3 regions of the Friedmanniella luteola genome follow, and region 1 is predicted to be linked to each of the others. Evidence: predicted binding sites of a transcription regulator. Region 1 holds the regulator's gene; each other region holds the start of a gene.

What was found. Region 1 encodes LexA, which represses DNA repair genes until DNA is damaged. Its sites were predicted from a motif close to TCGAACANNTGTTCGA; they were not measured.
Positions count from the first base shown of each region.
Region 2: ruvC (crossover junction endodeoxyribonuclease RuvC) is a predicted target of LexA. The motif match lies at 6,374-6,389, and genes of this name have one in related genera.
Region 3: BLT72_RS10965 (HNH endonuclease signature motif containing protein) is a predicted target of LexA. The motif match lies at 7,070-7,085, and genes of this name have one in related genera.

Region 1 covers NZ_LT629749.1:1,604,423-1,614,641, forward strand. The annotation lists gene hflX (GTPase HflX) at 1-906, shown strand, start outside; gene BLT72_RS07580 (ATP-dependent DNA helicase) at 1,109-3,070, shown strand; gene lexA (transcriptional repressor LexA) at 3,095-3,931, opposite strand; gene BLT72_RS07590 (hypothetical protein) at 4,195-4,575, shown strand; gene BLT72_RS07595 (DUF2752 domain-containing protein) at 4,638-5,057, shown strand; gene nrdR (transcriptional regulator NrdR) at 5,321-5,869, shown strand; gene BLT72_RS07605 (vitamin B12-dependent ribonucleotide reductase) at 6,121-8,997, shown strand; gene BLT72_RS07610 (nicotinate-nucleotide adenylyltransferase) at 9,159-10,219, shown strand, end outside.
Region 2 covers NZ_LT629749.1:2,357,830-2,368,048, forward strand. The annotation lists gene BLT72_RS11165 (adenine phosphoribosyltransferase) at 1-463, opposite strand, end outside; gene secF (protein translocase subunit SecF) at 474-1,637, opposite strand; gene secD (protein translocase subunit SecD) at 1,637-3,400, opposite strand; gene yajC (preprotein translocase subunit YajC) at 3,451-3,909, opposite strand; gene ruvB (Holliday junction branch migration DNA helicase RuvB) at 4,056-5,117, opposite strand; gene ruvA (Holliday junction branch migration protein RuvA) at 5,122-5,727, opposite strand; gene ruvC (crossover junction endodeoxyribonuclease RuvC) at 5,724-6,326, opposite strand; gene BLT72_RS11200 (YebC/PmpR family DNA-binding transcriptional regulator) at 6,477-7,238, opposite strand; gene BLT72_RS11205 (HAD-IB family hydrolase) at 7,376-9,736, opposite strand; gene priA (bifunctional 1-(5-phosphoribosyl)-5-((5-phosphoribosylamino)methylideneamino)imidazole-4-carboxamide isomerase/phosphoribosylanthranilate isomerase PriA) at 9,733-10,219, opposite strand, start outside.
Region 3 covers NZ_LT629749.1:2,305,960-2,316,178, forward strand. The annotation lists gene metH (methionine synthase) at 1-1,685, opposite strand, end outside; gene BLT72_RS10940 (PAC2 family protein) at 1,847-2,695, shown strand; gene BLT72_RS10945 (AI-2E family transporter) at 2,768-3,937, shown strand; gene rpe (ribulose-phosphate 3-epimerase) at 3,914-4,561, opposite strand; gene BLT72_RS10955 (RsmB/NOP family class I SAM-dependent RNA methyltransferase) at 4,583-5,971, opposite strand; gene fmt (methionyl-tRNA formyltransferase) at 5,973-6,896, opposite strand; gene BLT72_RS10965 (HNH endonuclease signature motif containing protein) at 7,106-8,485, shown strand; gene BLT72_RS22225 (primosomal protein N') at 8,565-10,219, opposite strand, start outside.

The sequences.
Region 1 (10,219 bases):
AACTACCTCAAGCAGCGTCTCCGCGGCTGGGGTGGCAACCTCTCCCGGCAGGCGGGCGGACGCGCCGCTGGCGGCGCCGGGATCGGCGGCCGTGGCCCCGGTGAGACCAAGATCGAGACCGACCGTCGACGGATCGGCAGCCGGATCGCGAAGCTCCGCCGTGAGCTGCGGGACCTGGACAGCACCCGGCAGGTCGAGCGGGCCGGGCGCCGGCGCAACGAGATCCCGTCGGTGGCCATCGTCGGCTACACCAACGCCGGCAAGTCGAGCATGCTCAACCGGCTGACCGACGCCGGCGTGCTGGTGGAGGACGCCTTGTTCGCCACGCTCGACCCGACCACCCGCCGGGCGGGCACCCCCGACGGCCGCGTGTACACGTTGACCGACACGGTCGGCTTCGTCCGGCACCTGCCGCACGACCTGGTCGAGGCCTTCCGCTCCACCCTCGAGGAGTCGGCGCAGGCCGATCTCCTGCTGCACGTCGTCGACGCCTCCGACCCCGACCCGGAGGGCCAGATCAAGGCCGTGCGGGGCGTGCTGGCCGAGATCGGCGCGGGTGAGGTGCCCGAGCAGCTGGTGCTGAACAAGGCCGACCAGGCCGACCCCGGGGTGCTGACGGCGCTCCGGACCAGCTACCCCACCGCCGTGATCGCCTCGGCCCGGACCGGGCTGGGCCTCGACGACGTGCGGGCGGCGCTGGAGGCCCGGCTGCCGCGCCCGGAGGTCGTCGTCCGGGTGCTGCTGCCCTACGAGCGCGGCGACCTCCTCAACCGCATCCACCAGGCGGGGGAGATCACCACCCTCGAGCACACCGGGGCCGGCACCGTGGTGAACGCGCGGGTCCTGCCGTCCCTGGCCGGGGAGCTGGAGCCCTACCTGCAGACCGCGGGCGGCCCGGCCTCCTGACGGCCCCGTCCACAGCGGCGGGGTCGGCGCGTCCACAGCCCCGTCGCGCGCGGAGGGACCTGTCGGTGGCGGCCGTTAGAGTTCTTCGGTGACCCCCGCCACCGCCACGACCCGCCCGACGGCGACTGCGGCCGGCCACCGGGACGTCCTCGTCGCCGCGGTGGAGAAGATCGGCGGCCGTGAGCGGCCGGGGCAGGTCGCCATGGCCGACGCCGTCGACGACGCCCTGGCCACCGGCCGGCACCTGCTGATCCAGGCCGGCACCGGCACCGGCAAGTCCCTCGGGTACCTGGCGCCGACGCTCGTCCGGCTGGCCCGCTCGCGGGAGCGGATCGTCATCGCGACCGCCACCCTCGCCCTGCAGTCCCAGCTGGCCGACAACGACATCCCGGCCGCGCTGGACGCGGTGCAGAAGGTGACCGGCCGCCGCCCCAAGCACGCCGTGCTGAAGGGCCGCACCAACTACGCGTGCCTGCTCCGCGTCCGCGACGGCAGCGAGACCGACCAGAGCACGCTGATCAGCGCCGCCGACCTGGCCAGCACCATCACGCCCAAGGCCAGCCCCGAGTCGGCGCTGGGCGCCGAGGTGCTCGCCCTGCGGGAGTGGGCCGAGGAGGAGGCGACCAGCGGCGGCGTCGCCGACCGGGACGGCGCGCCCAGCCACACCGACCGGGGCTGGCAGCAGGTCTCCATCCCGGTCCGGGAGTGCCTGGGGGCGCAGCGCTGCCCCTTCGGTGACGAGTGCTTCGTCGAGAAGTCGCGCGAGGCGGCGCGGTCGGCCGACCTCGTGGTCACCAACCACGCCCTGCTCGCCATCAACGCCATGCACGGCGGCACCGCCCTGCCCGAGCACTCCGCCGTGATCATCGACGAGGCCCACGAGCTGGTGGCCCGGGTGACGGGGGCGGCCTCCGCCGAGCTGACGCCGGCTCAGATCGAGCGGGTCGCGCGGCGCGCCATGGTGCACCTGGACGACGACGTCGCGCTCGACCTGCTGGAGTCGGCCGAGACGCTGCGGGGGGCGCTGGAGGGCGCGCCCCTGGAGCGGGTCGAGAACGCGGCGTCGGCCTTCGTCGAGGGCTGCGCGACCGTCCGCGACGCCGCGCGTACCGCGGTGAGCAAGATGAGCGGTGGCGACGAGAAGGCGGACGGGGAGCGGCGGCAGGCGGCGGCCGCCGTCAAGGAGGTCTTCGACGTCGCCGAGCGGATGGCCGCCCTGCACTCCACCGACGTCGTCTGGGTCAGCGAGTCCGAGCGGATGGGCAGGGCCGCCCGGGTGGCGCCGCTCAGCGTCGCCGGGCTGATGCGCAGCGCCGTGTTCGGCGAGGCGACCATCGTGCTGACCTCCGCCACTCTGAAGCTGGGCGGCGAGTTCACCCCCATGGCGGCCAGCGTCGGGCTGCGGGCGGCCGAGCGCGACGACAGCACGGCCGAGCCCGAGAGCTCCGTCCGCGACACCGACGGCCCCGACACCGACGAGGCGGCCCCGGTCCGGTGGCGGGCGCTGGACGTCGGCTCGCCCTTCGACTACGGGCGGCAGGGCATCCTCTACCTCACCCGCTCGATGCCGGCCCCCGGCCGGGACGGCATGCCCGCCGAGGTGCTGGCCGAGATCGCCGAGCTGGTGTGGGCGGCCGGCGGTCGCACGCTCGGGCTCTTCTCCTCCCGCCGGGCCGCCGAGGCCGCGGCCGTGCACGTGCGCAAGCAGCTGCCCCAGCAGACCGTGCTGTGCCAGGGGGACGCCCAGCTCTCGGAGCTGACCCGGCGCTTCGTCGCGGAGGAGCAGACGAGCCTGTTCGGCACGCTCTCGCTGTGGCAGGGCATCGACGTGCCGGGCGCGACCTGCTCGCTGGTGATCATCGACCGGGTGCCCTTCCCCCGGCCCGACGAGCCGCTCACCCTGGCCCGGCAGCGGGCGGTGGCGGAGGCGGGGGGCAACGGCTTCATGAGCGTCGCGGCGACGCACGCCGCGCTGCTGCTGGCCCAGGGCGCCGGCCGGCTGATCCGCCGGACCGACGACAAGGGAGTGGTGGCCGTGCTGGACCCGCGGCTGGCCACCGCCCGCTACGGAAGCTTCCTGCGCGCCTCCATGCCGCCGATGTGGCAGACGAGCGACCGGGAGACGGTCGTGCAGGCACTGCGGCGGCTGTCCGGCCAGGCCTGAGGGCGGACCGGACGCCGCCGGCCGTCAGAGCTTGCGGAGGACCGCGACGACCTTGCCCAGGATCGAGGCGTGGTTGCCGTCGATCGGGTCGTAGGCGGGGTTGTGCGGCATCAGCCACACCTGGCCGTCGCGCCGCTTGAACGTCTTGACCGTCGCCTCGTCGTTCAGCAGGGCCGCCACGATGTCCCCGTTCTCGGCGGTCGGCTGCTGACGCACCACCACCCAGTCGCGGTCGCAGATGGCGGCGTCGATCATCGAGTCTCCGCGGACCTCGAGGAGGAACATGGTGCCCTGGCCGACGAGCTGGTGAGGGAGGGCGAACACGTCCTCCACCCGCTCCTCGGCGAGGATCGGGCCGCCGGCGGCGATCCGTCCCAGCACGGGCACGTGCACCGGGGCCGGGTAGGCGTCGCCGCGACCGGTGTCGTCGACCTCCGCCTCGGCCAGCACGGGGCGCGCGGCGCCCTCGGCCGGGACGGCCGGACGGCTGTCGGCCTCGCCGGGCAGCAGCACCTCGAGGGCCCGGGGACGGTTGGGGTCGCGCCGCAGGAAGCCCTTCTGCTCCAGGGTCTTCAGCTGGTGGGCGACGCTCGAGGAGCTGGCCAGGCCGACCGCCTCGCCCATCTCGCGGATGCTGGGCGGGTAGCCGCGGCTGTCCACGGCCTCCTTGATGACCTCGAGGATCCGCCGCTGGCGCGGCGTGAGGCCGTGTGCGTCGGCGGGCCCGTCGGGCAGCGACCGGACCGTGCCGCTGGCCCCGAGCTGCGCCTCGACCTCGGCGGCGCTGGGTCGGCCGCGCTTGCGGGCCGGGCGGCCCGGCGCGAGGTCGGCGGAGGAGGTGGTGTCGTCACGGTCTGCCATGCGGCTGAATCTAGGGAAGGCCCGCGGTGAAATCAAACACCTGTTCGAGCGTGTCGCGACCGCGTCCGAGCGGTCCGCGGCGGCGACGCCCGAGAACTGTCAGTGGTCCCTGGTGAGGTGAGGACATGAGCACGACGACGGCGAACTCTCGACCCGAGGTCGAACACGCGTTCGCATGTGCTTGGCAGCCGCCGTCTGGTGCGGTACAAATCAAACACACGTTCTATCGAACGTCTGTTCGACTTCTCCTGAGGAGCTTGACCATGGACGTCACCACCCTCGAGGCGCCCCAGGGTGCCACGGCCGCCGGGTACCGCGCGACCGCTCGCCCGACGTCGCCCACCCGGGCGCCGGGACGTCCGCGGCGCCGGACCGGACGGGGCACCGGCCCCCAGGCCCGGCCCGCGCGTCCGCTGGCCGGCGGCACCCGGGTGCTGCGTCCGCAGGCCTGCGCCGTCGACGCGCCCGCGGCCCCGGCCGTCGCGTCCGCCGGCTGGCGGCTGACCGAGCGCGGGATCGCGCTGGTGCTGGTGACGGCCCTGCTGATCGTCACCGCTGCGGTCACCGTGGTCGGGCTCACCGCCCTCCGCGTCACCGGCGAGCGCTACGCCGACGCCGGCCGGACGGTCCTCGTCCAGCCCTGACCTGCCTGGTGCACGGCGCCGTCGGCCACCCCGCTGGTCCGCCCTGCGGGCAGAATGGCCGGGTGAGCACCGAGGCGCCGGCCCGCCCGTTCCGGGCAGCCCGTGGCGTCGCCCAGCTCGCCGGCGTCGCTGCCTTCGGGGTCACGCTCAGCGCGCTGTACGCGGGCACCGGCGTCGGCCTCCCGTGCCCCTTCCGGATGGCGACCGGCTGGGAGTGCCCCCTCTGCGGCGGCACCCGGCTCGGGAGCGCCCTGCTGCACGGCGACCTCGTCGCCGCCTTCGCCTACAACCCGGTCGTGCTGGTCGGCCTGGTCGTCCTCGCCGTCCTGGGGGTGCTGTGGAGCGTCGAGGCCCTCGGTGGCCCCGCCGTCCGGCTCCCCGCCCGGGCGGCGGCGGGTCTGATCCGTGTGCGCCCCACCCGGTGGCTGCTGCTGGGTCTCCTGGGCGCCACCGTCTTCGTCGTCCTGCGCAACCTGCTCTGAGCTCGGGCGTCCCGACCCCCCGCCGTCCGCGGGGGCGCTGCGGCACGCCTTCCGCGGGCTCGCCCCGGCGCGCCACGCCCGGTGGGCCGGTCTCTTGCGGTCGGGGCCGTGCAGACGTACGCTCTCTACATCTAGTAGTTACACCGGTGTTCTTCCTCCACAGGTAGTGGTTGGTCGTCCACACCGATCCACAGCACGGTCCACATCCTCTGCACAGGGTTGTCCCCAGGACGGCTCGGCGGAGACCCCGGGAGGAGTCGCGCGTGTTCTGCCCCTACTGCCGTCACCACGACTCCAAGGTCCTCGACTCGCGCACCGCGGAGGACGGCTCGAGCATCCGTCGCCGCCGTCAGTGCCCGGACTGCAGCCGTCGCTTCACCACGGTGGAGCAGATGCAGCTCGTCGTCGTGAAGCGCAGCGGGGTGGTCGAGCCCTTCGCCCGCGACAAGGTCATCGGTGGCGTGCGGAAGGCCTGCAAGGGTCGCCCGGTCACCGAGGACCAGCTCGCGCGGCTCGGCCAGGTCGTCGAGGACACTCTGCGGGCCTCCGGCTCGCCGGAGGTACCCGCGGACGAGGTCGGCGTCGCCATCCTCGGCCCGCTCCGCGACCTCGACCAGGTGGCCTACCTCCGGTTCGCGAGCGTCTACCGGCAGTTCCGCTCCGTCGACGACTTCGAGGCCGAGATCGCGCTGCTCCGCGTGGAGCAGGACCCGACCGGCATCGAGCCCCTCATCCCCGACCCGGCCGCGGACCAGAAGGTCAGCGCCTTCACCCCGCACCGGTTGACCCCGGGCCGCAAGGCCCCGCCGTAGGGCTCAGCCCCTGCCCCCCGATCCCCGGGGCAGGGTTCGCGCGGCCGGGAAGGTCTGCGTGAGCCCAGCCCCGGTTCCACCCCTGCGACGTGCCCGCCCCGCGAGCCCGACCGGGGGCCGCACGACAGGCGTCACCGCACGACCGGCCACCACCTGCGGGTGGCCATGGCCCCTCGGGGCCACCGCACTCTCGGGGTAACCCATCGTCAGCACCGTCCGGCACGACGCCGGGCAGCACAGGAAGGCTCCACATGACCGAAACCGCTCGTCCGGCGAACGGACGCTCGGACGCGAAGCGGCCCGGCCGCGGCAAGAACGCCGGCCTGACCATCGACCGCGTCTTCAGCACCCCGGGCGTCCACCCGTACGACGACGTCGTGTGGGAGCGCCGGGACGTCGTGCAGACCAACTGGAAGACCGGCGAGACCGTCTTCGAGCAGAAGGCGGTGGAGTTCCCCGACTTCTGGAGCGTCAACGCCTCCACGATCGTCACCACGAAGTACTTCCGCGGCGCCCTCGGCTCCCCGCAGCGCGAGCAGGGGCTGCGCCAGCTCATCGACCGCGTCGTGCACACCTACCGCCGGGCGGGCGAGGAGCACGGCTACTTCGCCACCCCGGCCGACGCGGAGGTCTTCGAGCACGAGATCACCTGGATGCTGCTGCACCAGTACTTCTCGTTCAACTCCCCGGTCTGGTTCAACGTGGGCACCCAGTCCCCGCAGCAGGTCAGCGCGTGCTTCATCCTGAGCGTCGACGACTCGATGGACTCGATCCTGAACTGGTACCGCGAGGAGGGCTTCATCTTCAAGGGCGGCTCCGGCGCCGGCCTGAACCTGTCCCGGATCCGCTCGTCCAAGGAGCTGCTCAGCTCCGGCGGCACGGCCTCGGGCCCGGTCTCCTTCATGCGTGGCGCGGACGCCAGCGCAGGCACCATCAAGTCCGGTGGGGCGACCCGCCGCGCGGCCAAGATGGTCGTCCTCGACGTGGACCACCCCGACATCGAGGAGTTCATCGAGACCAAGGCCAGCGAGGAGAACAAGATCCGCGCGCTGCGCGACGCCGGCTTCGACATGGATCTCGGCGGCAAGGACATCACCTCGGTCCAGTACCAGAACGCCAACAACTCCGTCCGGGTGAACGACGAGTTCATGCGCGCCGTCGAGGACGGCAAGCCGTTCGGCCTGCGCGCCCGCAGCGACGGCAGCGTCATCGAGACCGTCGACGCCCGCGAGCTCTGGGGCAAGATCGCCCAGGCCGCCTGGGCCTGCGCCGACCCGGGCATCCAGTACGACGACACGATCAACGACTGGCACACCACGCCGGAGTCGGGTCGGATCAACGCGTCCAACCCGTGCTCGGAGTACATGAGCCTGGACAACTCCTCGTGCAACCTGGCCAGCCTCAACCTGCTCAAGTTCCTGGGCGACGACGACCAGTTCGACGCCGAGAAGTTCGAGCGGGCCGTCGAGCTGATCATCACCGCGATGGACATCTCCATCTGCTTCGCCGACTTCCCGACCGAGGCGATCGGCCAGACCACCCGGGACTACCGTCAGCTGGGCATCGGCTACGCGAACCTCGGCGCGCTGCTGATGGCGACCGGCCACGGCTACGACTCCGACGGCGGCCGGGCCTTCGCCGCCGCGGTGACCTCGCTGATGACCGGCACCTCCTACCGCCGCTCGGCCGAGCTCGCGGCGATCGTCGGCCCGTACGCCGGGTACGCCCGCAACGCGGTGGCCCACCAGCGGGTCATGCGCAAGCACCAGGCGGCCAACGACTCGCTGCGCACCGTGGGCACGCTGGACACCCACGTGCAGCAGCGGGCGACCCGGGCCTGGGAGGCCGTGGTCAAGCTGGGCGAGACGAACGGCTACCGCAACGCGCAGGCGTCCGTGCTGGCCCCGACCGGGACCATCGGCTTCATGATGGACTGCGACACGACCGGCATCGAGCCGGACTTCTCGCTGGTCAAGTTCAAGAAGCTCGTCGGCGGTGGGTCCATGCAGATCGTCAACCAGACGATCCCGCGGGCGCTGCGGCGGATGGGCTACGCCACCGAGACCGTCGAGGCCATCGTCGAGTTCATCGCCGAGCGTGGCCACGTCATCGACGCCCCCGGCCTGAAGCCGGAGCACTACGAGGTGTTCGACACCGCGATGGGCGCCCGGGCCATCAAGCCCATGGGTCACGTACGGATGATGGCGGCCGCCCAGCCGTTCCTGTCCGGCGCGATCTCCAAGACGGTCAACCTGCCCGAGACGGCCTCGGTCGAGGAGATCGCCGACGTCTACCTGCAGGGCTGGAAGTACGGCCTCAAGGCGCTCGCCGTCTACCGCGACAACTGCAAGGTGGGTCAGCCGCTCAGCGACGGGGGCAAGAAGAAGGACGCGGCCCCGGTCGAGGCGGCGGCCGCCGCCGAGCCGACCGTGGTCGAGAAGATCGTCTACCGGCCGACCCGCAACCGGCTGCCCAAGTCGCGGCCGAGCCGCACGACGTCCTTCTCCGTGGGCGGCGCCGAGGGCTACATGACCTCGGGCTCCTACCCCGACGACGGCCTGGGCGAGGTGTTCCTCAAGCTCGGCAAGCAGGGCTCCACCCTGGCCGGCGTGATGGACGCCTTCTCGATCGCGGTGTCCATCGGCCTGCAGTACGGCGTGCCGCTGGAGACCTTCGTGCAGAAGTTCACCAACCTGAAGTTCGAGCCGGCCGGTCTGACCGACGACTCCGACATCCGGATGGCGCAGTCGATCATGGACTACATCTTCCGCCGCCTGGCGCTGGACTACCTGTCCTTCGACGAGCGGTCCGAGCTGGGCATCTACACCGCCACCGAGCGGGCGCGTCAGGTCGAGACCGGGTCCTACCTGCCGGAGGAGGACGTCACCGAGGCCGACTCGCTCAAGAACGACGCGGGCGACGAGGTCGACACCGACCTCCTCGACGAGCCGGACGTCGCCGTGGCGAAGCCCGCGCCGGCGACGGCCCGCACCACCTCGGAGCTGTTCGAGTCGCTCACCGGGACCAGCGTCGACGCGCCGCTGTGCCTGACCTGCGGCACGAAGATGCGGCCGAGCGGTTCCTGCTACGTCTGCGAGGGCTGCGGCTCCACCAGCGGCTGCAGCTGACGTCGAGGCACCAGCACCGGCCCGGTCCCCTCGGGGGACCGGGCCGGTGCTCGTGGGGGGCTCACCGAGCAGGGTCGGGCCGCCACGTCGGCGCGCGACCCGGTCCAGCGATCGGGCGGGGCCGTTCCCCTGCGGTGACCGGACCCCCGAGGATGGGGCGCATGGAGATCGCTGGCGACACGCTGCAGAAGGCCCTGCGGATCAACCTCGACCCGCGCTGGTACGGGACGGTCGCCGAGATCGGGGCGGGCCAGGAGGTCGCCCGCTGGTTCTTCCGGGCGGGCGGGGCCGCGGGCACCATCGCCAAGTCGATGTCGGCGTACGACATGGCGGTCTCCGACGCCGTCTACGGCAAGTCCCAGCGCTACGTCTCCCTGGGTCGCCTGCAGGCGATGCTCGACTACGAGCTCGACCTCAACGTGGACCGGCTCTCCCACACCCGGGGTGACGACAGCTGCTTCTTCGCCTTCGCCGACACGGTGGTCGCCCGCAGCTACGCCGGCGGGAACGAGTGCCACGGCTGGATGGGCGTGCGCTTCCAGGCCCACCCGATGGACGAGCCGAACCAGATCGTCGTCCACGTGCGGATGCTCGACGACGACGCCGGACTGCAGCAGGAAGCCCTCGGCATCGTCGGGGTGAACCTGCTGCACGCCGCGTTCTTCGAGCGCCAGGAGCCCGAGGAGATCGTCCAGCGCCTGCTGGACCGGCTGTCCACCGGGCGCATCGAGATCGACATGATCCAGTTCAAGGGGATCGAGTTCCGCCACGTCGACAACCGGCTGATGGCGCTGGAGCTGGTGCGCCTGGGTCTGTCGGGGGTGGCGATGTTCGGACCCGACCGGGAGGTCCTGCAGCCGAGCGAGGTGCTGCGCAAGCACGCCGTGCTCGTCGAGCGCGGCAGCTTCCGCCCGCCCACCGTGGTGAACATCGACATGCTCGACTGCGCGCGGGAGAAGTTCCAGCAGGACCCCGCCGTCGCGGGCAAGCCCGTGCTGGCCCTGGCCGAGCTCTCGATGCGCAAACTCCTGGCCGGCGGCGCCGTCGACCGTCGGGACTTCCTCGCGCGCGCCGACCTGCTGGCCGCGTGCGGGATGACGGTGCTGATCTCCGACTACTTCGAGTACAACCGGCTGGCCCAGTACCTGGCCGCCCGCACGACCGAGCGGATCGGGATCGTCATGGGGGTCCCCAGCCTGGCCGACCTCTTCGACGAGTCCAA
Region 2 (10,219 bases), 750 kb from region 1:
CGGGCAGGAAGGCCAGCTCCAGCAGCACCGAGACGCCGACCACCTCGGCCCCCAGCCGGCGCACCAGGCCGGCGGCCGCGACCGCGGTGCCCCCGGTGGCCAGCACGTCGTCGACGACCAGCACCCGGTCGCCCGGCCCGACGGCGTCGGCGTGCAGGGCCAGCGTCTCCTCGCCGTACTCGAGAGCGTACGAGACCTCGACCGTCTCCCGGGGCAGTTTGCCGGGCTTGCGGGCCGGGACGAACCCCACCCCCAGGGCCAGCGCGACCGGCGGGCCGAACAGGAAGCCGCGGGCCTCGAGCCCGACCACGACGTCGACCGCGTCCGGTGCCGCGGCCACCAGCCCGTCGACCGCGGCGGCCAGGCCCCACGCCGAGGCCAGCAGCGGCGTCACGTCCTTGAACACCACGCCGGGACGCGGGAAGTCGGGCACGTCGACCACGAGGGACGCCAGGTCGACCATCGGCGTGTCCTCAGCTCCGGCGCTGGCTGCGCGGCTTGTGCTGCGGCTGCGGCCGCTTGGCCGCGCCCTCGCTGATGGGCCGGACGGGCACCGAGCCCGCGGCCGCCCGCGTCACGGTCAGGGCCGGCGCACGGCCGGCGCCGACCGAGACGTTGTCCGCCGCCTCGTCACCACGCCCTCGGGCGCCGTCCTTGGCGCGGCGCGCCGCCACCCGGGCGGCCAGCTTCTGCATCTCCGGGCTCCGCTCCTTGATCTGCGCCAGCAGCGGGGTGGCGATGAAGATCGAGGAGTAGGCGCCGGAGACCATGCCGACGAACAGGGCGAGCGCCAGGTCCTTGAGGGGCCCCTCGCCGAGGATGAACGCACCGGCGAACAGCAGGGCCGCCACCGGCAGGACACCGATGATCGTCGTGTTGATGGAACGGACCAGCACCTGGTTGACGGCCAGGTTCGCGGCCTCGGAGTAGGTGCGGGTGCTGCTGCTGCGCAGGTCGCGGACGTTCTCCCGGACCTTGTCGAACACCACGACGGTGTCGTACAGCGAGTAGCCGAGGATGGTGAGCACCCCGATCAGCGTCGCCGGGGTGACGGTGAAGCCCACCAGGGCGTAGATGCCGATCGTCAGCAGCAGGTCGTGGCCCAGGGCCACCAGGGCCGCCGCGGACATCGCGCCGTCCCGGAAGTAGATCCAGATCATCAGCCCGACGAGGACCAGGAAGACGACGAGGGCGATCAGCCCGCGCTCGGTGATCTGGTCACCCCACGACGCGCCGATCAGGTTGTAGGCGACCTCGTCGGTGGCGACGCCGGCCTCCTCGCCGATCGCCGCCCGCACCACCGGGACCTCGCTGGTCGCGTCGAGGGTGCGCGTCTGCACGCGCACCTGGTCGCTGCCGATGGTGTTGATGGTGGTGTCGTCGAGGTCGGGGAGCCCCGTCCGCTCCAGCGCCGAGCGCATGCCGTCCACGGTCTGGCTGTTCACCGTGGTGCTGGCGCGGAAGTCGGCCCCGCCGTCGAACTCGATCCCGAAGTCCAGCCCGCGCAGGGCGAGCGCGCCGATCGAGATCAGCAGGAGGACCGCCGAGAGGGCGTACCAGCGGCGGCGGCGGGCGATGAACTCGTAGGAGACCTCACCGGTGTACAGCCGGTGCCCGAGATCGCTGAACTTCGACATCAGGACTTCTCTCCAGGGGTCGCGGCCGGCGAGGCCGTCGTGCCGACGGCGTGCGTGCCGGCGCTGCGGGCGGCCGAGGCGGCCGACCCGGCGCGGCGGGTCCGCACGCCGGGCAGGGCCTTCACGCCGAGGTGGCTCGGGTCGAGCCCGGACAGCCGGTGGCCGCCGCCGAAGAACTTCGTCCGGGCCAGCAGCGTCATCAGGGGTTTGGTGAACAGGAACACGACCAGCACGTCGATCAGGGTGGTCAGGCCGAGCGTGAACGCGAAGCCCTTCACCGAGCCGATGGCCAGGATGAACAGGATGATCGCGGAGAGCATGGACACCGCGTCCGCGATCAGCACCGTCTGCCGGGCCCGGCGCCAGCCGGTCTCGACGGCGGTCCGCAGGCTGCGGCCGTCGCGGACCTCGTCGCGGATCCGTTCGAAGTAGATGACGAAGCTGTCAGCGGTCACGCCGATCGCGACGATCGCGCCGGCGATGCCGGGCAGGTTGAGCGCGAAGCCCACCGAGCTGCCGAGCAGCACCATGCAGGCGTAGGTGATGATCGCGGCCACCACCAGCGAGGCGATGACGACGATGCCGAGCCCGCGGTAGTAGAGGAAGCAGAACCCGACCACCAGGACCAGCCCGACGAGACCGGCGATGAGGCCCGCGTGCAGCTGCTCACCGCCGAGGGTCGCGGAGACGTTGGAGACCTCGGAGACCTCGAAGGCCAGCGGCAGGGCGCCGTACTTCAGCACGTTGGCCAGGTCGGTGGCGCTGGCCTGGGTGAAGCTCCCGGAGATCTCCGCCTGCCCGCCCGGGATGGCCGAGCTGACCGACGGGGCCGAGATGGTCTCGCCGTCCAGCACGATGGCGAAGCGGTTCTGGGGGTCGGTCCGCTGGGCCAGCTGCCCGGTGATGTTCTCGAAGGCGGTGCCGCCCTCGGAGTTGAAGGTGAGGTTGACGACCCACTGGATGCCGTTCTGCGGGATGCCGGCCGTGGCGCCCGTCAGCGTGTCGCCCTGGATCAGCGTCGGGCCCAGCAGGTACTTCTCGGTGCCCTCGCGGTTGCAGGAGAACAGCGGCTGGTCGGAGACGTCGACCTGGTCACCCGCCTGGTCGCAGGTGAAGGCTGCGAAGTCGGCGGTGTCGGCGTCGCTCGGCTGGTAGTTGATCGCCTCGTCGGGCGGGGTGCCCTGACCCTCGGCGGTGGGCCGGGGGGTCGACGGGGCCGGCGGGGCGGTCGGCAGCCCGGGCAGCGGCCGGTTGTTCCCGGTGGGCGTGGCGCCGGCCTGCGGGGTCGCGCTGGGCGCCGTCGAGGGGGCCCCGGCGGACGCGCCGTCGCTGGGCTCGCCGCTGGGCGCCGCGCTCGGCTGCTCGCCGGGGGTGACGGGCGGAGCGACCTGCTCGGCGGAGTAGACAGCCCGGAAGCGCAGCACCGCCGTCTGGCCGACCTGCTCGACGAGCCGGTCCTCCTGGACGTTGGGGACGCTGACGATGATCTGCTTGTCGCCGGCCGTCGTCACCTCGGACTCGCCGACGCCGAGGCTGTCGACGCGGTTCTGGATGATCGTCCGCGCCTCTTCGAGGCTGGTCTTGTCGACGGCGCCGGTGCCCGAGGTGTTCTGCGCCGTCAGGGTGATGGTCGTGCCGCCCTGGAGGTCGAGGCCGAGCTTGGGGGTCCAGGTCTTGCTCAGACCCATCAGGCCGACCAGCGCGACCACGAGGGCCAGGAGGACGATGAGGGTGCGGCCGGGTCGGCCACTCTGTGCTGCCACGGGGAGGAAGGTTCCTTGCTACGCGAGACCGAGCGGGGAGGGTCGGTCGATCAGCTGGGGCGCTTGGGGTCGGCCCCCGCCGACGGGTTCTGCCACTCGACGTCCTGGGCGACGGCGGTGGAGCCGTCGCGGTCGCCGGGGGCGGTGCCGAGGTCGGAGGTGGTCTCGCGCGGGGCGAGGCCGTCGGCGTCGGTCAGCACCTCGTCGTCGTCGAGGAGGTCGTCCTCGTCGGTCACGGTGTCCTCGTCGGCCTCGGTGACGGCCCGGACGATGGCCTGCTTGAGCACGGTCAGCTCGACGCCGGGCGAGATCTCGAGGACGGCCTGACGGTCGCCCAGGGAGACGATGGTGCCGAAGAGCCCGCTGCCCAGCAGCACGCGGTTGCCCGGCTGGAGGCTGTTGAGCGTGTTCTGCACCGCCTGCTGACGCTTCTTCTGGGGGCGCAGGATGAGGAAGTAGAACGCGAACACCATCAGCGCGATCAGGATCAGGGTCGAGTAGTTCTGCATGGCTCCAGCATCCGTCGGGGCACCCAGCGCGCGGGCTGCGCACCGGTCGGGGTCGTCGGGTCGAGATGGCCGACCGAAGTCGGGTCGAGCCGGCCGGCGCGCGGCGCCGACCGACGTACTCTACCCACTCGGGACCCCCGGGCGCCTCAGCCGAACAGGTCGGGAGCGGTGTCGGGACCGCTCGCCCCGCCCGGGACGGCCAGTCCCAGGTGCCGCCAGGCCGCCGGTGTCGCCACCCGTCCGCGCGGGGTCCGCATCAGGAACCCCTGCCGCACCAGGAAGGGCTCGGCGACCTCCTCGACGGTCTCCCGCTCCTCCCCGACGGAGATCGCGAGCGTCGACAGCCCGACGGGTCCGCCCCCGAACCGGGTGCACATGGCGCGCAGCACGGCCCGGTCCAGCCGGTCCAGTCCGAGCTCGTCGACCTCGTAGAGCTCGAGTGCCGCCCGGGCCAGGGCGGGGGTGATCCGGCCGTCCGCCCGGACCTGGGCGTAGTCGCGCACCCGGCGCAGCAGCCGGTTGGCGATCCGGGGGGTGCCGCGGGAGCGTCGGGCGATCTCGGCCGCGCCGGCGGCGTCGAGCCGCGCCTCGATCAGCTCGGCCGAGCGGTGCACGATGTGCTCCAGGGCCGCGGTGTCGTAGAAGTCGAGCTGCGCGGTGAAGCCGAACCGGTCCCGCAGCGGGCCGGGCAGCAGCCCGGCGCGGGTGGTGGCCCCGACCAGGGTGAAGCGCGGGATCTCCAGCGGGATGGCGGTGGCGCCCGGGCCCTTGCCCACCACGACGTCGACCCGGAAGTCCTCCATCGCCAGGTAGAGCATCTCCTCGGCGGGGCGCGACATCCGGTGGATCTCGTCGAGGAAGAACACCTCGCCCTCGGTGAGCCCGGACAGGATGGCCGCGAGGTCGCCGGCGTGGGTGATGGCCGGGCCGCTGGAGATGCGCAGCGGGGCCCCCATCTCCCCCGCGATGATCATGGCCAGCGTCGTCTTGCCCAGCCCGGGCGGCCCGGAGAGCAGCACGTGGTCGGCGACGGTGCCGCGGTGCCGGGCCGCCTCCAGCACCAGGCCCAGCTGGTCGCTGACCCGCGGCTGGCCCTCGAACTCGGCCAGCGACGTCGGGCGCAGCGCCGACTCGGCGGCCCGCTCGTCAGCGTCGGCCACGGGCTGGACGAGCGAGCCCAGGTCCTCCGTCTCGTCGGCGGCGTTCACGCGCTCACCCCCGCGCCAGGGACTGCAGGGCGGCCCGCATCAGGACGGCGACGGAGGTGTCCGGGTCGGCGGCGACCAGCGGCTCCACCTCCGAGCAGGCGGCGTCAGCGTCCTTCTCCGACCAGCCGAGGCCGACGAGGCCGCGGGCCACCTGGTCGCGCCAGACCGGCTGGACGACGGCGCCGGTGTGCGGCTCGGCCGACAGCCCGACCGCGTTGATCTTGTCCTTGAGCTCGATGACCATCCGCTGGGCACCCTTGCGGCCCACCCCCGGCACCTTGCAGAGCTGGACGAGGTTCTCGCTGGCGATCGCGGCGCGCAGCTGGTCGGGCGGCAGCACCGCGAGCGCGGCCTGTGCGAGCTTCGGCCCGACGCCGGTGGCGGTCAGCAGCAGCTCGAAGAACTCCCGCTCGTCGGCGGTGGCGAACCCGTACAGGGTGAGCGAGTCCTCGCGGACGACCAGCGAGGTGGCGAGCGTCGCCCGCTGGCCCACCCGCAGGCCGGCGACCGTGCCGGGGCTGCAGAGGGTGAGCACGCCGAGCCCGCCGACCTCGACGACGGCGGAGGTGGGACCGACCTGCAGGACGGTGCCGCTGAGGGAGGCGATCACGGGGCTCCTCGGAACTGGCGGGTCGGGGATGTCCGGGCCTGGGTGGTCTGGGCGGTCCGGGCCTGGAGGTGGGCGCGGCGCTGGCGGGCGGACTGGAGGGCGGCGGCCTCGACGGCGGCCTCGACGCGGGCGGTGGCCCCGCCGCGCCAGATGTGGCAGATGGCGAGCGCGAGCGCGTCGGCGGCGTCCGCCGGCTTGGGGGCGGCGGTGAGCCGGAGGATGCGGGTGACCATGGCGCCCACCTGCTCCTTGCCCGCGCGGCCCGAGCCGGTGATCGACGCCTTGACCTCGCTCGGGGTGTGCAGGGCGACCGGCAGGCCGTGCCGGGCCGCGACCAGCATGGCGATCCCCGCGGCCTGCGCGGTGCCCATCACCGTGGCCACGTTGTGCTGCGCGAAGACCCGCTCGACGGCGACGGCGTCCGGTCGGTGCTCGCGCACCCACGCCTCCACCGACTCCTCGAGCTGCACCAGCCGCCGGGCGGTCTCCAGCGTCGGCGGGGTGCGGGTGACGCCCACGGCGACCAGGGTGGGCGGACGCCCGGGCACGCCGTCGACGACGCCGAGGCCGCAGCGGGTCAGCCCGGGGTCGATGCCCAGCACGCGCACGGCGTCACTCCTCGTCCGGGCGGCGCCCGGTCCTCGCGTCGAACAGGTGTTCGCTTGACCCTACGAGGCGGGGCCGGGTCGGCCCGGACGGCGCGCCGTGCGCCCTTCGACGGGCTCAGGGAGCGGGCGACGGGCTCGGCGTCAGCTGATCGACGCGAGGACCTCGTCGGAGGCGTCGAAGTTGGCGTAGACGTTCTGGACGTCGTCGGAGTCCTCGAGGGCGTCGATGATCTTCATGACCTTCTCGACGGTCGGGGCGTCGACCTCCTGGGTGAACTCCGGGACGAAGGAGACCTCGGCGGAGTCGTAGTCCAGGCCGGCCTCCTGGACCGCGGTCCGCACCCGGACGGTGTCGGCGGGGTCGGAGATGACCTCGAAGCTCTCCCCCAGGTCGTTGACCTCCTCGGGGTCGGCGTCCAGCGTCGCCTCGAGGACGTCGTCCTCGGCCAGCGTCCGGTCGCCCTGCTGCTTCGGGACCACGACGACGCCCTTGCGGCTGAACACCCGGGCGGTCGAGCCGGAGTCGGCCATCGTGCCCCCGTTGCGGGTCACCGCGACGCGGACCTCGGAGGCGGAGCGGTTCCGGTTGTCGGTCAGGCACTCGATGAGCATGGCGATGCCGGCGGGTCCGTAGGCCTCGTACATGAGCGTCTCGTAGTCGGCGCCGCCCGACTCGGCCCCGGACCCACGCTTCACCGCGCGGTCGATGTTGTCCTTCGGGACGGAGGTCTTCTTGGCCTTCTGGATCGCGTCGAAGAGCGTCGGGTTGCCGTCGACGTCACCGCCGCCGAGACGGGCGGCGACCTCGATGTTCTTGATCAGCTTCGCGAACGACTTGGCCCGGCGCGCGTCGACGACGGCCTTCTGGTGCTTGGTGGTTGCCCACTTGGAGTGTCCCGACATGGGGGCGATTCTAAGGCCAGGCGCCGAGAGTCAGCACTACCGAGCCCGACCGACGCGAGGGCGGCCGACAAGACCTGACCTCCACCGGGGCGGCCAGGAGCCCCCTCCGCGTCCGAGCGGAGCGAGGACGGACACGACTACCGGGGGATCTGCCACCGCGGCGTGGAGGGCTTGGTCTTCCACGCGACGATCGACCACTGGCTCTTCCCGGCGGCGCGCATCAGCGGGATGTCGGGGCTGACGGCGACGGGGTGGCCGACGGTCTGCAGCATCGGCAGGTCGGAGTGGGAGTCGGCGTAGGCGAAGCTGCGGGTCAGGTCGACCCCGTGCAGCGAGGCGTAGTGCTTGAGCCACGCCGCCCGGGACTCCCCCACCAGCGGCGGCCGGGCCAGGAAGCCCGTGCAGCGGCCGTCGGCGTCGGTGGCCAGCTGGGCGGCCACGATGACGTCGAAGTACTCCCGCAGCGGCCGGGTGAGCGTCTCGACGGCGCCGGTGATGAGGATGGTGGTGTGCCCGGCGGCGCGGTGCTGCTCGATCCGCTCCAACGCCTCCGCGGAGACCCGGCTGAGGATCGCCGGGGCCATCGTCGTGTCGACCCGGTGCTCCAGCTCGGCCAGGTCGAGGCCGCGGTAGCGGCGGTAGACCGCCCGCAGGAAGTCGCCGCGGTCCCGCTGCTCGGCCAGCAGGTAGCCGGGCAGCCGGCGGGCGACCTGCCCGACCTCGGCCACCTGGCCCGCCGGGGACAGCTCGGGCAGGCGCGACCACAGGTACTGCTCGACCACGTTGGTGGACATGATGGTGCCGTCCAGGTCGAAGATCGCGACGGCCGAGGCGCCGGCCGTGTCCTTGCTGAGGTCCTTCATGGTGCTGGGCCGGGACCCGCGCTTGTTCCGCAGGGCGTCCATCCGGCGCACCGACGTGGTGATCGAGGGGCAGTGCACGTCCTCGATGTAGGTCTTCCAGTCGTAGACCGCGGTGTCGAAGGCGAACGCCTCGACGTCGTCGGGGTGCAGCGAGCGGGTCAGGGCCAGCGTCGCGTCGTCGACGAAGTGCAGCTCGGACTGGGCGTACTCGTTGTAGAGGCCGTGGTAGCGCCGCAGGAAGTCCAGCCGGCGGCGGAACTTGTCGAGGCTGCGGGCGGCCTGCCGGGTCCGGTCCGAGCGCGGCGCCCGGGCCAGCAGCCGCTCGGCGAGGGAGTGCGCGAGCTCCGAGCTCGCCAGCAGCCGGCCGACCGAGGAGGAGCCCGGGAAGTCCCACTCGGGCAGCGGTTCGCCCGGCTTGGCCGTGCGCTCCAGCGGGTGCTCGGTGAAGTAGTGCCGGATCAGCTCGTAGATCCCCGCGATGGTCAACGGGTTCCGGGCGCCGGAGCTGACGTGGTAGAACTCCGGGCGGCCGACCGTCGGGGCGGTGGCGCAGACGGCGATGATCGCGTTGACGACGAGGTCGCACGGCACGATGTCGAGCACCGAGTCCGGCGAACCGGGGAACTCGGGCAGCTCGCCGCGGCCGTAGGCCAGGATCAACGGCTCGGCCATCTTGAAGCCCTCGATCCACCCCGGGTAGGGGTGCGCCCAGGACGACTCGACGATGGCCGGCCGGACCACCGAGACGCGGATCTCCGCCCCCAGGTCGGCGACCACCCGCTCGCCGAGGGCCTTGGTGAAGGTGTAGACGTCGGTCCAGCCGAGCGAGCGGGCCCGCTCGGTGCCCGCGCGGACGAGCTCGGCCTGCACCCACTCGGTGCGGCGGCGCTCGGTGTCGGCCGCCGTGGTCAGGTAGCCGGCGCGACGGTGCTGGCGCTCGGCCTCCTTGCGCAGCGTGGTCAGCCGGTCGGGCATCCGGGACTCCGCCTCGACGAGCTCCCGCATGGCGAGCCCGGCCGCGGTCTCGGCCGCGTAGTCGACGCTGTGCTCCTGCGGCCCCTCCGGGATGGCGCCGCGGCGGCGGCCCGCCGTGTAGGCGGTGGAGATGTGCACGTAGTGCGGGACGCGGACGGCACGGCCGTCCTCGTCGCGGCAGGCCTCGATCATCCGCTCCATCAGGGCCTTGGTGCCCACCACGTTGGTGGTGAAGGCCTGGTCGATGGGCGGGTCGAAGGAGACGTCGCCCGCGCAGTGCACGAGGACGTCGAGGTCGCGCGGCAGCGCCGGCACGTTCGGCAGGTCGCCCTCGATGACCTCGATGCGGGCGTCGACCAGCGCCTCGGCGCCGCCCGCCGCGTCGCGCACGTCGGCGAAGATCGCCTTCTTGACCAGGGAGACGACGCGGTCGCGGGCCGAGGCCGAGCCCTTGCGGCGGACCAGGACCGAGGGCCGGGTGTCCGGCAGCTCGGTGAGGATCTTCCACAGCAGCTGCTCGCCGATGAAGCCGGTGACGCCGGTCATGACGATCTTCTGCCCCGCCAGCAGGTCCCGCAGCCGGCCGTCGAGCCGGGGGGCGGGGTGGTCGGCGTCGCGCACCACGGTCGGTCGGCTGGACGTGTCGGCAGCAGCCGTCATGGGGTCGGTTCCTCGGGGGTGGCGAGCGGCAGCGAGGCGGCCCGGAGAGCCTCCTCGATGGTGAAGTTGCCGACGTACAGGGCGGTCCCGATGATCGCGCCCTCGACGCCGACCGGGACGAGGTCGCGCAGCGCCACCACGTCCTCGAGGCTGGAGATGCCGCCGCTCGCGACCACGGGGGCGTCGGTGCGGGCGCAGACGTGCCGCAGCAGCTCCAGGTTGGGCCCGCTCAGCATGCCGTCGGAGGCCACGTCGGTGACCACGAACCGGGCGCAGCCGGCCCGGTCGAGCCGGTCCAGGGTCTCGTCGAGCTCCCCGCCCTCCGAGGTCCAGCCGCGGGCGGCGAGCCGGGTGCCGCGGACGTCGAGGCCGATGGCGATGCGGTCGCCGTGCGCGGCGATGATCTCCTCGCACCACGCGGGGCGCTCGAGGGCGGCGGTGCCGATGTTGACCCGGCGGCAGCCGGTGGCCAGGGCCCGCTCG
Region 3 (10,219 bases), 700 kb from region 1:
GGCACGATCTTGGCCGCGTGCACGATCGCGGAGTCCAGGCCCGCCTCGACGCACTCGTGCAGGAACACCGAGTTCAACACCACCCGGGCGGCCGGGTTGAGCCCGAAGGAGATGTTGGAGAGCCCCAGCGTCGTCTGCACGTCCGGGAAGAGCCGCTTCACCTCGCGGATGGCCTCGATGGTCTCGATGCCGTCCCGCCGGGTCTCCTCCTGACCGGTGGCGATGGGGAAGGTCAGGCAGTCGAGGATGATGTCGCTGCGCCGCATCCCCCAGTTCTGCGTCAGGTCCTCGACGATCCGGGAGGCCACGGCGACCTTCCAGTCGCGGGTGCGGGCCTGGCCCTCCTCGTCGATCGTCAGGGCCATCACCGCCGCGCCGTGCTCGGCGACCAGCGCCATGATCCGGGTGAACCGGGAGTCGGGGCCGTCGCCGTCCTCGTAGTTGACCGAGTTGACGACGGCGCGGCCGCCGAGCCGCTCCAGGCCGGCCTGCAGGACCGCCGGCTCGGTGGAGTCCAGCACGATCGGCAGGGTCGAGGCCGTCGCCAGCCGGAAGGCCACCTCGGCCATGTCGGCGGCGCCGTCGCGGCCGACGTAGTCGACGTTGAGGTCCAGCAGGTGCGCCCCGTCGCGGATCTGGGCGCGGGCGATGTCGACGCAGTCGTCCCAGTTCTCGGCGAGCAGGGCTTCCCGGAAGGCCTTGGAGCCGTTGGCGTTGGTCCGCTCCCCGATCGAGAGGTAGCTGGTGTCCTGCCGGAACGGCACGTCGGCGTAGAGCGACGCGGCGGCCGCGACGTGCGCGGGGGCCCGCTCGACCAGCGGCCGGGCGTGCAGCCGCTCCACGACCTGCCGCAGGTGCTCGGGACCGGTGCCGCAGCAGCCGCCCACCAGGCCGAGGCCGAACTCGCCGACGAACTGCTCGAGGGCGTCCGCCAGCTCGACGGGCTGCAGCGGGTAGTGCGCGCCGTCGGAGGTGAGCTGGGGCAGCCCGGCGTTGGGCATGCAGCTCACCCCGACGCTGGCGTAGCGGGACAGGTGCCGCAGGTGCTCGCTCATCTCGGCTGGGCCGGTGGCGCAGTTGAGGCCGATCATGTCGATGCCGAGCGGCTCCAACGCGGTCAGCGCGGCGCCGATCTCCGAGCCCAGCAGCATCGTCCCGGTGGTCTCCACGGTGACGTGCACGATGACGGGCAGGTCCCGTCCGGCGTGGGCCAGGGCCCGGCGGGCGCCCAGGGTCGCGGCCTTGGTCTGCAGCAGGTCCTGCGACGTCTCGATCAGCACGGCGTCGATGCCGCCGGCCAGCATGCCCTCGACCTGCTGCTGGTAGGCCTCGCGCAGGGCGCTGTAGGAGACGTGGCCCAGCGTCGGCAGCTTGGTGCCGGGGCCGACGCTGCCCAGGACCCAGCGGGGGCGCTCCGGGGTGCTGAACGCGTCGGCCGAGGCGCGGGCCAGCCGGGCGGCGGCCTCGGCGAGCGGCAGGATCTGGTCGGCGATGCCGTACTCGCCGAGCGCCGACAGGTTGGTGCCGAACGTGTTGGTCTCGACCGCGTCGACCCCGGCGGCGAAGTAGGCGTCGTGGATGGCCCGCACGACGTCGGGCCGGGTCCGGCTGAGCACCTCGTTGCAGCCCTCGAGCTGGTCGAAGTCGTCGAGGGACAGCGCGTAGCCCTGCAGCATCGTCCCCATCGCCCCGTCGCCGATCACCACACGGGAGGACAGGGCAGAACGCAGGTCGTTGGGCACCTGTCGAGGATAGGTCCGCACCCTTCCCGGCGACCGGGGGAACCACCATGTGGCGAGCGTGCCGACCTCGGTCCCCGTCCGGAGCCGGCGGTTAGAGTGACGTCATGTCTGACGTGCCCAGCCGTGACCTCCGTGACCTGCACGACCCGGTGGTGGTGGTGGCCTTCGGCGGCTGGAACGACGCCGGCAGCGCCGCCACCGGAGTCGTGGAGCACCTGAGCGACGTCTACGAGGCCGAGCCCGTGTTCTCCATCGACCCCGACGACTTCTACGACTTCCAGGTCAACCGGCCCGAGGTGAAGCTGGACGACGACGACGACCGCGAGCTCGTCTGGCCGACCACCGAGCTGCGGGTCGCGGAGCTGCCCGACGGCCGACCGCTGGTCCTGGTGCACGGCCTGGAGCCGAACCTGCGCTGGCGGCAGTTCTGCACCCTGATCACCTCGGCCCTCAAGTCCGCGAACGCGTCGCGGGTCCACCTGCTCGGCGCCCTGCTGGCCGACACGCCCCACACCCGGCCGATCCCGGTCTCCACCTCCACCGCCAACCGCGAGCTGATGACGTCGATGGGCCTGGCCCCGTCCACCTACGAGGGCCCGACGGGCATCGTCGGCGTGCTCGCCGACGCGCTGGAGCGGACCGGGGTGCAGGTGCTGTCCTCCTGGGCGGCCGTGCCGCACTACGTGTCCCACCCGCCGTGCCCCAAGGCGACGCTGGCGCTGCTCTCCCAGCTGGAGCAGGTGCTCGACACCCCGCTCGAGCTCGGCGAGCTGCCGGAGCTGGCCCGGGCCTGGGAGCGCGGGGTGGACGAGCTGGCCGCCGAGGACTCCGAGGTCGCCGAGTACGTCACCTCCCTCGAGCAGCAGCAGGACGCGACCGACCTCCCCGAGGCGAGCGGTGAGGTCATCGCGGCCGAGTTCGAGCGCTACCTCCGGCGCCGACAGGGTCACTGAGCACCAGACGTCCGACTAGGGCAGGCTGGGGCCCGGCGCCCCCGCCTGTGATCCCGCCCGCCGAGGAGTTCCGTGCCCCGTCAAGCCACCCCCGCCCCGACCGCACCGCCGAAGTCCGACCCCGGCGTCGGCACGGCGGCCAGCCCGCCGTACTTCGGGATCGTCATCCTCGCCGCCCTGGTGATCGTCGGGGTGGGCCTGCGGTCGACCGCCAGCATCATCGCCCCGGTCTTCCTCGTGCTGACCCTGGTGATCACCGTCGCCCCGCTCCGCTCCTTCCTGGTCAAGCGACGGTGGCCGGGCTGGCTGGCCAGCGTGGTCAGCCTGCTCGCGATCTACGCGTTGCTGCTGGTGATCCTCGGTTCCGTGGTCTACGCGGTGGTCCGGCTGGTCGACAAGCTGCCGGACTACGCCAGCGCCTTCACCCGGATCTTCAACTCGCTGCTGGCCCTGTCCACCCGGCTGGGCTACGGGCAGCAGCAGATCCAGGACCTCGCCTCGTCCTTCCAGCTGAGCAGCCTCACCGCGCCGGCGCAGGCGCTGGTGGGTGCGCTGAGCGGCGGGGCCTCGCTGCTGATCCTGATCATCACCTTCGTGCTCTTCCTGGCCCTGGACTCCGGCAGCATGCGGGAGCGCATCGAGGTGATCCGGGAGACCCGGCCGCACATCGCCGACGGCCTGGTGAACTTCGCCAGCCGGGTGCGCAAGTACTGGATCGTCACCACGGCCTTCGGCCTGATCGTCGCGATCATGGACTACGTCGCGCTGCTGATCATCGGGGTCCCGCTGGCGCTCACCTGGGGCGTGCTCGCCTTCGTGACCAACTACATCCCCAACATCGGCTTCATCATCGGCGTCATCCCGCCCGCCCTGATCGCCCTGCTGGACGGCGGCCCGGGTAAGGCGCTCGCGGTGATCATCGTGTTCACGGCGATCAACGTCATCGTGCAGACGATCATCCAACCGCGGTTCACCGGGGACGCCGTCGGCATCAACGGCACGGTGGCGTTCATCTCGCTGATCTTCTGGGCCTACCTGCTGGGCGCCCTCGGCGCGCTGATCGCCATCCCGGCGACGCTGTTCCTCAAGTCGGTGCTGGTGGACAACTCGGTGCCGGCCAACTGGATCAACGGGCTGATCAGCTCGGACCCGAAGAAGGAGACCCCGGCCCGGCAGCGGCAGCGTCGCCAGCAGGAGGTGCCGCCGGCGGAACGGCAGTCAGGCCGAGGCCGCCAGGGCTAGCCGGCGCAGCTCGGTCACCATCACGTCCGGGTCGTCGGCGCCGAAGACCGACGACCCCGCGACGAAGGAGTCGACCCCGGCGGCCGCGCAGCGCTCGACCGTCTCGACCGACACCCCGCCGTCGACCTGCAGCCAGACGTCGCCGCCCACCCGGTCCAGCAGGGCACGGGTGCGCTCGATCTTGGGCAGGCAGAGGTCGAGGAACTTCTGGCCGCCGAACCCCGGCTCCACCGTCATGATCAGCACCATGTCCAGCTCGGGCAGCAGGTCGGCGTAGGGCTCGATCGGGGTCGCCGGCTTCAGCGCCATCGACGCCCTGGCCCCCCGGGCCCGCAGCTCCCGGGCCAGGCGGACCGGGGCGGCGGCCGCCTCGACGTGGAAGGTGACCGACTCCGCGCCGGCCTCGGCGAAGGCGGGCGCCCACCGGTCGGGGTCGGTGATCATCAGGTGCACGTCGAGCATCATCGGCGTGGCGGCCCGGATCGACTCCAGCACCGGCAGGCCGAGCGTCAGGTTCGGGACGAAGTGGTTGTCCATCACGTCCACGTGCAGCCCGTCGGCCCCGGGCACGGACTCGATCGCCGACTGCAGGTTGGCGAAGTCGGCGGCGAGCAGGCTGGGCATGATGCGGACCACGAGCCGACTCTAACGTGACGGGTCGTCCGCCCCCGCGGCCGCGGCGGCACCCACCCGCAGGTACGCGGCGAACATCGCGTCGGTGCCGTGCCGGTGGGGCCAGAGCTGCAGGAAGTCGCCCAGGGCCGCCCCGGGCACGTCCGGCAGCAGCCCGGCCGCCGGCAGCACCGTCACGTCGTCCCGCCCGGCCAGGGTCTCGGTGACGACGTCCACGGTCTCGCGCCGGTGCGGTGAGCAGGTGACGTAGCCGACCACCCCGCCCGGTGCGGTGGCGTCGAGCGCCGACGCGAGCAGCGCGCACTGGAGGGGGTGGAGCTGCTCCACTGCCGTGTCGGCCCGGCGCCAGCGCGCCTCGGGCCGGCGGCGCAGCGCACCCAGACCGGTGCAGGGCACGTCGACCAGCACCCGGGCGAAGGTGGCCCGAGGCCAGGCCGGGCGGGTGCCGTCGGCCTGGAGGACGAGGCTGCGGTCGGCCGCGTGCCCCCGGAGCCCCGACGCCACCAGCGTGGCGCGGTGCGCCGACGGCTCGACCGCGACCACCGGGCCGTCGCCCTCCCCCAGCAGCCCGGCCAGCAGGGCGGTCTTGCCGCCCGGTCCGGCGCACAGGTCGAGCCAGGGACCGGCGGGTGCGGATGCCCGGGTCAGCCCCCAGGCCACCAGCTGCGAGCCCTCGTCCTGGACGCCGGCGCGGCCCTCGCGCACCGCCGGCAGGGCCGACGGCGAGCCCGTCCAGCGGGCAGCGAAGGGCGACCACGTCGCCGGCTCCGCCCTGGCGGCCAGCAGCTCGCCGACCTCGGCCAGCCCGGGCCGGACCACCAGCGTGACCGCAGGGTTGACGTTGTCCGCCTCCAGGGCCGGCGCCAGCTCGTCCTCGGGCAGCACGTCGGCCAGGGCGTCGACGACCCAGCGCGGGTGGGCCGTCCGCAGCGCGAGCGTGTCGCGACGGTCGAGCCCGGCGCCGAGCAGGTCCAGCCACCCCTCGAGGTCGCGGGCGGCGACCCGCCGCAGCACCGCGTTGGCCAGCCCCGTGACCCGTTCCCCCACCGTGGCGGCCGCCAGGTCGACCATCGCGGCGACGGCGGCGTGGCTGGGGACCCGCAGCGCGAGCACCTGGTGGGCGCCGAGCCGGAGCAGGTCCAGCACGGCGGGCTGCAGGCTGCCGAGGGTGCGGCCGGACGCCGCGACGATGACCGCGTCGTAGGTGCCCTGCCAGCGGCACGTGCCGGCCACCAGCTCGGTGGCGAAGGCCGCGTCCCGGCCCTCGAGGTGCCGCTCGGCGAGCAGGTCGGCCAGCACGAGGTTGGCGTAGGCGCCGTCCCCGTTGACCAGCCGGAGGGCGTCGAAGGCGAGCCGGCGGGCGCGGTCGGGCTTGCGCCGTCCGCGGGCGGGTGCGGCCACCTCAGGCGCCCAGCGCCGCGTCGACCGGCAGCTGGACCCCGCGCGCCCAGTCGGCGGCGGCCATCGGCCGCTTGCCCGGGGCCTGCACCTGGCCGAGCCGCAGCGGGGTGCTGCCCGTGCCCACGAGCACCGCCGCCTTCCCCACCTGCAGCCGGCCGGGGGGCAGGGCCCCGTCGACGGGCACCGCCGGGCCGAGCTTCAGCCGTTCGCCGTCGAGCGTCGTCCAGGCGCCGGGGGCGGGCGTGCACCCGCGGATCCGGCGGTCGACGACCTCGGCCGGGAGCGTCCAGTCGACGCGGGCGTCGTCGACCTCGATCTTCGGGGCGAAGCTGACCCCCTCCACCGGCTGCGGCTCCGCGGTGAGGGTGCCGTCCTCGATCCCGTCCAGCGTCTGGACCAGCAGCTCCGCGCCGGAGACGGCGAGCCGCTGCAGGAGGTCGCCCGCCGTGTCGTCCGGCCGGACCGGCTCCGAGACCCGCAGGTAGGTGGGACCGGCGTCCAGCTCCAGGACGATCTGGAACGTCGTCGCCCCGGTGACCGCGTCACCGGCCAGCAGGGCGTGCTGGACCGGGGCCGCGCCGCGCCACGCGGGGAGCAGCGAGAAGTGCAGGTTGACGAAGCCGTGCCGGGGCACGTCGATGACGCGCTGCGGCAGCAGCGCGCCGTAGGCGACGACCGGGCAGCAGTCGGGGGCGAGCGCGATGAGCCGGGCGACGAAGTCCTCGTCCCGCGGCCGGCGGGGGGTCAACGTCTCCAGGCCCAGCTCGGCCGCCCGCGCGGCCACCGGGCTCGGGGTCAGCTTCTTTCCCCGCCCCGCCGGGGCGTCGGGGCGGGTGACGACCGCGACGACGTCGTGGCGGGAGGCGACCAGCGCCTCCAGCGGGGGCAGGGCCACCTCAGGGGTCCCGGCGAAGACGATGCGCACCGGACGAGCCTAGTGGCCGGTCGACCGTGGGCCGCCGCGGTGCACGGGCTGGCCGGGGTCGGCGCTGGTGCCCGGCTGACCCGTCCCGTCGCCGTCAGACCCCGACCGTCGCCGACCGAGTGGTGTTGTCCGTACCGGCTCAGGTGTTGTCCGTGGTCCGCCGAGCATCGTATTCGAACACAGGCTCGAATAGCCTTCGGGCATGGACGGTGAGGTGGGGACGACCACGGCAGTGGCCAGGCGGCTGGCGGCGCTCGACCAGGCCGTGGCCGACCTGCTGGCCGCGGTGGAGGCGGGCGGCCTGGACCAGCTGGACGCCGTCGGTCTGGTGGCCTTCCTGCAGGACCTGGAGCTGGTGCGGAACCCGGCTGCCGCTGGTCGACCACCGCGCGCTGCGGGATGCGGCCGCACGCGATGTCGCCGGCACCCTCGGCCAGGGACGCCTCACCCGGGTGCTCACGCAGGCGCTGCGGATCTCCCCCGCCGAGGCCTACCGCCGGGTCCGGGCGTCGGAGCAGGTCGGCGACCGGGTCAGCCCGCTCGGCGCGCTGCTCCCGCCCCTCCGGCCGGGGCTGGCCGCCGCGCAGCGTGACGGCCGGGTCACACCCGACCAGGTCGAGATCATCCGCCGCGGGCTCCTCCGGGTCGACGGCCCCGGCTACGACCGGGCAGCGGTCAGCCGGGGCGACCGCGAGCTGACCGATCTCGCCCTCGTCTTCGGCCCCGGTGACCTGCGTGTCTGCACCGAACGGTGGGTCGACCACCTCGACGGGGACGGCAGCCGACCCCAGGAGCGGCTGAACGAGGACCGTCGCCACGTCGAGCTCCGAGCCGCCCGCGACGGCAGCTGGCGCGGCGAGCTCCGTCTGACCGGACCCGTCGGCGTCAAGCTCCGAGCCGTGCTGGACCCCTTGGCCAGACCGCGGACCGACACCGTGCCGGGTCTCCAGGTCGGGACGGTGGAGGTCCCGGACGAGCGGACCCACGGCCAGCGGGTGCACGACGCGCTCGAGGAGGTCTGCGACCGCATCCTCCGCTCCGGTGACCTGCCCGAGTCGGGCGGCATCCCGGCCACGGTCCTCGTCACCATCGACCACGACAGCCTGCGCGAACGCACCGGCTTCGGCCAGACCTCGGACGGCACCCTCATCCCGACGGGGACGCTGCTGGAGCTCGCCTCCGCCGCCGAGATCATCCCGACCGTGCTCGACCGCGCTGGGGCGGTCCTGACCCTGGGCCGCACCCGGCGGATCGCCTCCCCCAGCCAGACCCTCGCCCTCGCCGCCCGCGACCGGGGGTGCAGCTTCCCCGGCTGCGACCTCCCGCCCACGTGGTGCGAACGCCACCACATCGTCCCCTGGATCGAGGGCGGACCCACCGACCTCGACAACCTGACGCTGCTCTGCCGCTACCACCACCACAACTTCGCCTCCCGGGGCTGGACCTGCCGCCTCGGTGAGGACCGCCTGCCCGAGTGGATCCCGCCCCGGCTCGTCGACCACGACCAGCAGCCGCTGCGCAACACCCGCCTCGCGCTGCCGCGGACCGGCCCGCCGGTCCGAGCACCCGCCCTCACCTCCACGGGATGACCGGAGCACCCACCACCCTGAGCCGTCGACCTGCTCCGGACTCGCGCCGCGCGCTCGTCGGCTCCCGTGCGCGGGAGGGCTAGCCGACGGTGACGGGGTCGACGCGGATCCGCAGGGCACCGTCACTCTTGCGGGCGCTGCGGATGGCCGCGACGTCCTTGGCGGCCCGCACCAGGGCGGCGCCCTCGGACCGCGGGGCGCGCAGGGTGAGCCGGGACAGCCCGACGTCGCCCGCCAGCGCGGCGGGCTCGCCCGGGCGGCGCTCGGGCGGCAGGGCGACAGGCCCCAGGAGCTCGGCGTTCGGAGGCAGCTGGGCCAGCTCGATGAACTCGGCCAGCGCCTCGGGCCGGCCCTCGACCGTCACCAGCTTGGCGGCCGGCGGGAAGTGGGCGTCCGCCCGGTCGACCAGCTCGCGCGAGGCCAGCCCTGCCGGGTCGACCCGGACCAGCGCCTGCAGGGCACGACCGGAGCTCTCCCCCACCGCGATCACCGAGCCGCCGTCGCTGCCGCTGCGGACGAGGGCGACGGCGTTGAGCCAGCGCCGCAGCGCCTCCTCGGTCGCGCGCAGGTCGGCGCGGAGCAGGAGCAGCGGGGTGTCGAGCAGCACTGCTCCGGCGTACCCGCCCTCCGCCCGCGGCTCGGCCCCCGGGGTGGCCACGACGATGGCCGACGTGGCCGGCACGGTCGCCGCGACCTGGCCGGCGCTCGACTGCCGGACGGCCGTGCCGGGGAACGCCTTGCCGAGCTCCTCGGCCGTCCGCTCGGACCCGACCACGGGCGCGCGGAAGCGGTGCGACCCGCAGATCGGGCACTCCCAGCCGACCTGCAGCCGTCCGCACCAGGTGCAGGTGGCCTGCGGCCCGTCCCCCGTCCGCCCGCGCCCGGCGCGGGTGGGGCCGCCGCAGTGCCGGCAGCGGGCGGGCTCGCGGCAGTCCTGGCAGACGAGCGCGACGAGGTAGCCGGCCCGGGGCACCTGCACCAGCACCGGCCCCTGCGGCAGCACGGACCGCATCAGCGTGAAGACCTCGTGCGGCAGCCGGGCGGCGCGGGCGGCCGGGTCGCGCTCGAGGGCCCGGTCGGTGTCGGCGCTGACCTTGACGTGCGGGGCGGTGTGCCGGAGTGCGACGCGGTCCTGGGCCAGCTCGCGCAGCCAGCCCTGCTCCACCCAGGCCTGCACCTCGGCGGTCCGGGCGTAGCCGGCGAACAGCGCGCCGGCGCCCTGCTGGGCGGCGCGCAGCGCCAGCACCTCGCGGGCGTGCGGGTAGGGTGCGCGCGGCTCCGCCAGCAGGTCGTCGCCGTCGTCCCAGAGCGCCACCAGCCCGAGGTCGCGGACCGGTGCGAAGGCGGCCGCCCGGTTGCCGATCACCACCTTGACCTCGCCGCGCAGCGCCCGCAGGAAGGCCCGGTAGCGCGCGGCGGGGCCGGCTTCGGCGACGAGCACCGCGAAGCCGGTCGGCCCCAGCGCCGCCGCGCAGGCCTGCTTGAGCTGCTCCACGTCCCGCTGGTCGGGGACCACGAGGACCGCGCCCCGTCCGCCCTCGACGGCGGCCCGGGCCGCCGCGGCCAGTCCGAGGGCCCAGTCCCCGCTCGCGTCGGCGCTGGGCGTGACCTGCCACGCGGCGCGGGGGCTCCGGCCGTCGGCGAGCGCGGCCAGGTACCCCGGACCCGCGGGGTACGCGCCGAAGGGCTGCGGCGGGGCGTCGGGCAGGTCGGCGGACGGGCCGGCGCCGGGCG